Regions from separate parts of the Peptoniphilus grossensis genome, predicted to be linked through region 2. Evidence: a T-box and tRNA genes for the amino acid it is inferred to sense, from the RefSeq annotation. Region 2 holds a T-box; the other holds one or more tRNA genes.
The links. The T-box of region 2 lies ahead of ileS (isoleucine--tRNA ligase). A T-box ahead of a tRNA ligase gene usually reads a tRNA of that ligase, here a tRNA-Ile.
Positions count from the first base shown of each region.

Region 1: it encodes a tRNA-Ile, which carries the amino acid that the T-box ahead of ileS (isoleucine--tRNA ligase) is inferred to sense. The anticodon was not compared.

Region 1 covers NZ_MJIH01000001.1:773,748-777,174, reverse strand. The annotation lists rRNA gene BIV18_RS03835 (16S ribosomal RNA) at 339-1,863, shown strand; tRNA gene BIV18_RS03830 (tRNA-Ile) at 1,900-1,976, shown strand; rRNA gene BIV18_RS03825 (23S ribosomal RNA) at 2,075-3,427, shown strand, end outside.
Region 2 covers NZ_MJIH01000001.1:1,934,588-1,938,014, forward strand. The annotation lists gene BIV18_RS09310 (NAD(P)H-dependent oxidoreductase) at 1-579, shown strand, start outside; gene BIV18_RS09315 (RrF2 family transcriptional regulator) at 615-1,022, shown strand; T-box leader at 1,017-1,203, shown strand; gene ileS (isoleucine--tRNA ligase) at 1,255-3,427, shown strand, end outside.

The sequences.
Region 1 (3,427 bases), 1.2 Mb from region 2:
TAATCAATTCAGCTGTTATTTTTTAAAAAAAATTAAAATAAAAAACCAAAAAACAGTTGACATTAAAAAAATAAGATGCTAAACTATAATAGTTGTATCGCAATACAGCAAACTTTTGTAAAAGTTGAGTAAAAAAGAATTTGAAAAAATGTAAAAAAATACTTGACAAAAAAATCTTACAAGAGTACAATAAATAAGCTACTTCAAAAGAGTAGCGAGAAACATGATAATTAAATAGTGTGAAGATAAAAGATTCATAAAGAATCAAGATTCGTAAAAGAATCACAAAGCAAACCAGAAATTCGTTTAGTTGAAAAAACAAATGAGTCATACAAATTTTAATTGAGAGTTTGATCCTGGCTCAGGACGAACGCTGGCGGCGCGCTTAACACATGCAAGTCGAGCGATGAAATTTTAGCAACTTTCTTCGGGGAGAAGCAAAAATGGATTAGCGGCGGACGGGTGAGTAACACGTGAGTAACCTACCTTAGACATTGGGATAGCCTCGGGAAACTGGGATTAATACCAAATAAAATCATAGAAGCACATGCAACAATGATCAAAACTCCGGTGGTCTAAGATGGACTCGCGTCCCATTAGCTAGTTGGTAAGGTAAAGGCTTACCAAGGCGACGATGGGTAGCCGGCCTGAGAGGGTGAACGGCCACATTGGAACTGAGAAACGGTCCAAACTCCTACGGGAGGCAGCAGTGGGGAATATTGCACAATGGAGGGAACTCTGATGCAGCGACGCCGCGTGAACGAAGAAGGCTTTCGAGTCGTAAAGTTCTTTTATATGGGAAGATAATGACGGTACCATAAGAAAAAGCCCCGGCTAACTACGTGCCAGCAGCCGCGGTAATACGTAGGGGGCTAGCGTTGTCCGGAATCACTGGGCGTAAAGGGTTCGCAGGCGGAAATGCAAGTCAGGTGTAAAAGGCAGTAGCTTAACTACTGTAAGCATTTGAAACTGCATATCTTGAGAAGAGTAGAGGTAAGTGGAATTTTTAGTGTAGCGGTGAAATGCGTAGATATTAAAAAGAATACCGGTGGCGAAGGCGACTTACTGGGCTCATTCTGACGCTGAGGAACGAAAGCGTGGGTAGCAAACAGGATTAGATACCCTGGTAGTCCACGCTGTAAACGATGAGTGCTAGGTGTCGGCAGAAGTCGGTGCCGCAGTTAACACAATAAGCACTCCGCCTGGGGAGTACGTGCGCAAGCATGAAACTCAAAGGAATTGACGGGGACCCGCACAAGCAGCGGAGCATGTGGTTTAATTCGAAGCAACGCGAAGAACCTTACCAGGGCTTGACATACTGAGGACAAGTATAGAGATATACCGTCTTCTTCGGAAGCCTCAATACAGGTGGTGCATGGTTGTCGTCAGCTCGTGTCGTGAGATGTTGGGTTAAGTCCCGCAACGAGCGCAACCCTTATCTTTAGTTGCCAGCATTTAGGATGGGGACTCTAAAGAGACTGCCGATGACAAATCGGAGGAAGGTGGGGATGACGTCAAATCATCATGCCCTATATGTCCTGGGCTACACACGTGCTACAATGGGAGGTACAAAGGGAAGCGAAATAGAGATATTAAGCAAACCTCAAAAAGCCTCTCTCAGTTCGGATTGTACTCTGCAACTCGAGTACATGAAGATGGAGTTGCTAGTAATCGCAGATCAGAATGCTGCGGTGAATGCGTTCCCGGGTCTTGTACACACCGCCCGTCACACCATGGGAGCTTGTAATACCCGAAGCCTGTGAGCAAACCGCAAGGGAGCAGCAGTCGAAGGTAGGATAAGTGACTGGGGTGAAGTCGTAACAAGGTAGCCGTATCGGAAGGTGCGGCTGGATCACCTCCTTTCTAAGGAAAAAGCTTCACACTATTTTAATTATATATGGACCTGTAGCTCAGCTGGTTAGAGCGCACGCCTGATAAGCGTGAGGTCGGTGGTTCGAGTCCACCCAGGTCCACCACAACTTAGTTTTACTAAGTTTTGAACCATAACAACTTAAAACTAATCAAAATTTCAAAAAAAACAATGAACTGGAAAAACAGAAATGTTTAAAACAAAGGTCAAGTTAAGAAGAGCACTAGGAGAATGCCTAGGCACCAAGAGGCGAAGAAGGACGTGACAAGCTGCGAAAAGCTACGGGTAGGAGCAAATATCCTAAGAACCGTAGATATCCGAATGGGGAAACCCACCTCGTAAGAGGTATCCCATACCCAATAAATAAGTATAGGAAGCGAACCAGGTGAACTGAAACATCTAAGTAACCTGAGGAAAAGAAAGAAAACTCGATTCCCAAAGTAGCGGCGAGCGAACAGGGAAGAGCCCAAAGTGCAGAAAGAAAAAATAGCCAGTCGAATCATCTGGGAAGAAGAACCAAAGAGGGTAAAAGTCCCGTAGACGAAAGCGAAGATATCTAGCACAAAAGAGTACCACAGAACACGAGGAATTCCGTGGGAATATGGGGGACCACCCCCTAAGGCTAAATACTACTTGGTGACCGATAGCGAACAAGTACCGTGAGGGAAAGGTGAAAAGAACCCCGAGAGGGGAGTGAAAAAGAATCTGAAACCTAGTGTTTACAAGCAGCGAAAGTAGACAAGAACTACGATCGCGTACTTTTTGTAGAACGGGCCAGCGAGTTACGATTATTAGCAAGGTTAAACATTACAGATGTGGAGCCGAAGCGAAAGCGAGTCTAAAGAGGGCAAAAGTTAGTAGTCGTAGACCCGAAACCGTGTGATCTATCCATGGGCAGAGTGAAGTTGAAGTAAAATTCAATGGAGGCTCGAACCGGGTAGCGTTTAAAAGCTATCGGATGACCTGTGGATAGGGGTGAAAAGCCAAACGAACACGGAGATAGCTGGTTCTCCTCGAAATAGCTTTAGGGCTAGCCTCTAGATAAGTGAAAAGGGGGTAGAGCACTGAATGGTCAAGGGGCATGCATATGTTACCAAGACCTATCAAACTCCGAATACCATATCACAAACTAGGGAGTCAGACTATGTGGGATGAGCTTCATAGTCGAAAGGGAAAGAGCCCAGACCATCAGCTAAGGTCCCAAAATAATAGTTAAGTGGGAAAGGATGTGGAGTTACTGAGACAACTAGGATGTTGGCTTAGAAGCAGCCACTCATTTAAAGAGTGCGTAATAGCTCACTAGTCAAGTGACTCTGCGCCGAAGATAACCGGGGCTAAACTATATACCGAAGCTATGGAACGTCAAACGTTGGTAGAGGAGCAATGTATGAAGGAAGAAGCAAAAGGCGAAAGCCATTGTGGACAACATACAAGAGAGAATGCTGGCATGAGTAGCGAGAGGTGAGTGAGAATCTCACCCGTCGAAAACCTAAGGATTCCTGAGCAAGGCTCGTCCACTCAGGGTAAGTCGGGACCTAAGGCGAGGCTGAAAAGCGT
Region 2 (3,427 bases):
ATTAGGGGTTGTCATTTTGTAGACACAAGCCCTAAAAAAATTGCAGATGATTATAAACTAAAAGAAGATGGCGGAATTTTAAATTCCTATGGTGTTGTAGATTTTGCAACTGGGATAGCTCCTGGTGTATTTGCTGTAGTAAAACCAAAATCTAATATTATAGATAAAGAAATGAAATATCTTTCCATGGGCGAAGGTCCAAATTATACAATATATAGGCCTTATCATTTGACTAGTATTGAAACAATAATTTCTATCATTAAAGCGGTGGTATTGAGAGATGCATCTATTGCTCCAATGGGAGAACCCTATGCAGAAACCGTAGCAGTGGCTAAAAGAGATATAAAAAAAGGCGAAAAGCTTGATTCTATTGGTGGAGAAATGATTTTTGGAACTTTGGAAACAAAAAAAGATCAATTAGAAGGAAACCACGTGCCAATTGGTATTGTAACAGAGGGTGCTTGTGCTAAGAGAGATGTAAAAAAGGGAAGCCTAGTTACTTATGATGATATATCTTTAAATGAAGATTCAGAAATTGTAAAACTTAGAAAAATACAAGACAAGTATTTTAAAAAGTAAACAAAGATGATATAATATTTAAAATAGGTGATAAAATGAGAATAACACAAGAGACAGATTATGCTTTTAGAATTGTAAGATATCTGGCTGAAAATGAAGGAAATGTAATTGGAGCACCTCAAATTGCTGAGAACGAAGGTGTTACTAAAAGATTTACTCTGAGAATTTTGAGAAAATTAAATTTGGCTGGAATTACTGATGCAAAAAGAGGTTCTAAGGGTGGCTATTATTTAAAAAAGCCAAAAGAAGACATAACATTATACGACATACTTATTGCGATAGATGGACCTATTATAATTAATAGGTGTTTACAAAAAGATAGTTTTTGCAGCAAAAATAAATCTGGTAATGTAGGAAATTGCAAATTTCACGGTACACTCGCAAAGATTCAATCCAATATTATTAAAATGTTTGAGAATGAAACAATAGACAATTTTATATAAGCTTTGATGAGGACGGTAAATCCTAAAAACTAAGAGAGCAGTTGTTTGGTGCGAAACTGTGTTTTGAAAATTTATAGATCACCTCGGAGCTCAAAGGTCAAAAGCCTTTGCGTATTTGCGTTAAAAATTAAGTGATAGTTACCTATAATTAGGGTGGTACCGCGGCTAGTTCGTCCCTTCTCGTTTGAGAGGGGACTTTTTTATAAAATTTAGGAAGAATAAGGAGTTTTAGATGAAAAATTTTAAAGAATTATCTAAGGATAAGGTTAGTGTAAGGGAAGAAGAAATCTCAAAATTTTGGGATGAAATAGATCTTTTACACAAATCTGTGGAATCTAGAAAAGATGGAGAGAATTATATTTTTTATGAGGGTCCTCCAACGGCTAATGGCAAGCCAGGCATACATCATGTAATGGCGAGAACTTTAAAGGACTTAACTTGTAGATATCACACAATGCTAGGATATAAAGTTAAAAGAAAAGCTGGTTGGGATACACATGGTCTTCCAGTTGAAATTGAAGTTGAAAAAAAGCTTGGACTTCATAATAAACAAGATATTGAATCCTATGGAGTTGAAAATTTTAATAAAAAATGTAGAGAGTCTGTATTTGAATATGAAAAAGAATGGAGAATTCTTACTAGAAGAATGGGTTATCTAATAGATTTAGATCATCCATATATTACACTTGAAAACAACTATATTGAATCAGTTTGGCATATTTTAGACAAGATGTTTAAAGAAGGACTAATCTATGAAGGACATAAAATTGTTCCCTATTGTCCAAGATGTGGAACGGGACTTGCGTCCCACGAAGTTGCACAAGGTTATGAAGAAATAAAAACCACTACTGCAACTTGTAAATTCAAATTAAAGGGCAAGGATAATGAATATTTCTTGGCATGGACAACTACACCATGGACACTTCCATCTAATGTAGCCCTTGCTGTTAATCCAAAAGTTTTATATATAAAAGTAAAACATTCTGACGGAAATATTTATTATGTGGCAAAACAACTTGCAAAAACAGTTTTTAAAGATGATGAATATGAAGTAATAGAAGAATACATCGGTAAAGATTTAGAGTTTATAGAATATGAACAACTTCTTGATTTTTTAAAACCAGATAAAAAAGCATTTTATGTAATTTGTGCTGACTATGTAACTACTGAAGATGGTACAGGTATTGTTCATATTGCACCTGCTTTTGGTGAAGATGACTATCAAACTGCAAGAAAATATGATCTTCCAATGCTAAAACCAGTGGACGAAGAAGGAAAGTTCACTGATACGCCTTGGAAGGGTCAATTTGTAATAGATGCTGATCATGATGTGCTTAATTATCTAATGGACAAGGACTTAATGTTCTCAAAGCAAAAAGTAGTTCATAATTATCCACACTGCTGGAGATGTCATACTCCATTAATTTATTATGCACACCCATCTTGGTACATTGAAGTTACAAAATTTAAGGATAAATTAATTGAAAACAACAAGGGCGTTAATTGGTTTCCAGATTTTGTTGGTGAAAAGAGGTTTGGAAATTGGTTAGAAAATCTAAATGATTGGGCAATTTCAAGATCAAGATATTGGGGAACACCACTTCCAATTTGGAGATGTGAATGTGGTCATACAGAATCAGTTGGTTCAATTGAAGATCTTAGAAATAAAGCTGTTGAAGATGTGCCAGAGGACATAGAACTTCATAGACCCTATGTTGATGACATTCATTTAAAATGCCCAAAATGTGGAAAAGAAATGAAAAGAGAACCAGATGTAATCGACGTATGGTTTGACTCAGGAGCAATGCCCTTTGCACAATGGCATTATCCTTTTGAAAATAAAGACAATTTTGGAGATTTATTTCCAGCAGACTTTATATGCGAAGGAATTGACCAAACTAGAGGTTGGTTCTATTCACTAATTACAATTTCAACTTATATGACTGGTAAAAGTCCATATAAAAATGTACTTGTAAATGATCTTATCCTTGATAAAGAAGGAAAGAAAATGTCAAAATCAAGAGGAAATACTGTAGCTCCTTTTGAATTATTTGATAAATACGGTGCTGATGTTGTAAGATGGTATTTACTTTATGTATCTCCACCTTGGGCTCCAACAAAATTTGATGAAGATGGTCTGCGTGAAATTGAATCAAAATTCTTTAGATCACTTAGAAACACTTATAACTTCTTCAGTCTTTATGCAAATACAGATAATATCGATCCTAGAGAACACAAAGTAAGCTATGAAGATTTAGAAGAAATTGATAAATGGTTGCTTTCAAAATATAATAGGCTTGTAAAAACTGTAAGAGAAGACATGGAAGTATTTGAACTTACAAAAGTTGTTAGAGAAATTCAAGAATTTGTAATAGAAGATGTTTCAAACTGGTACATTAGAAGAA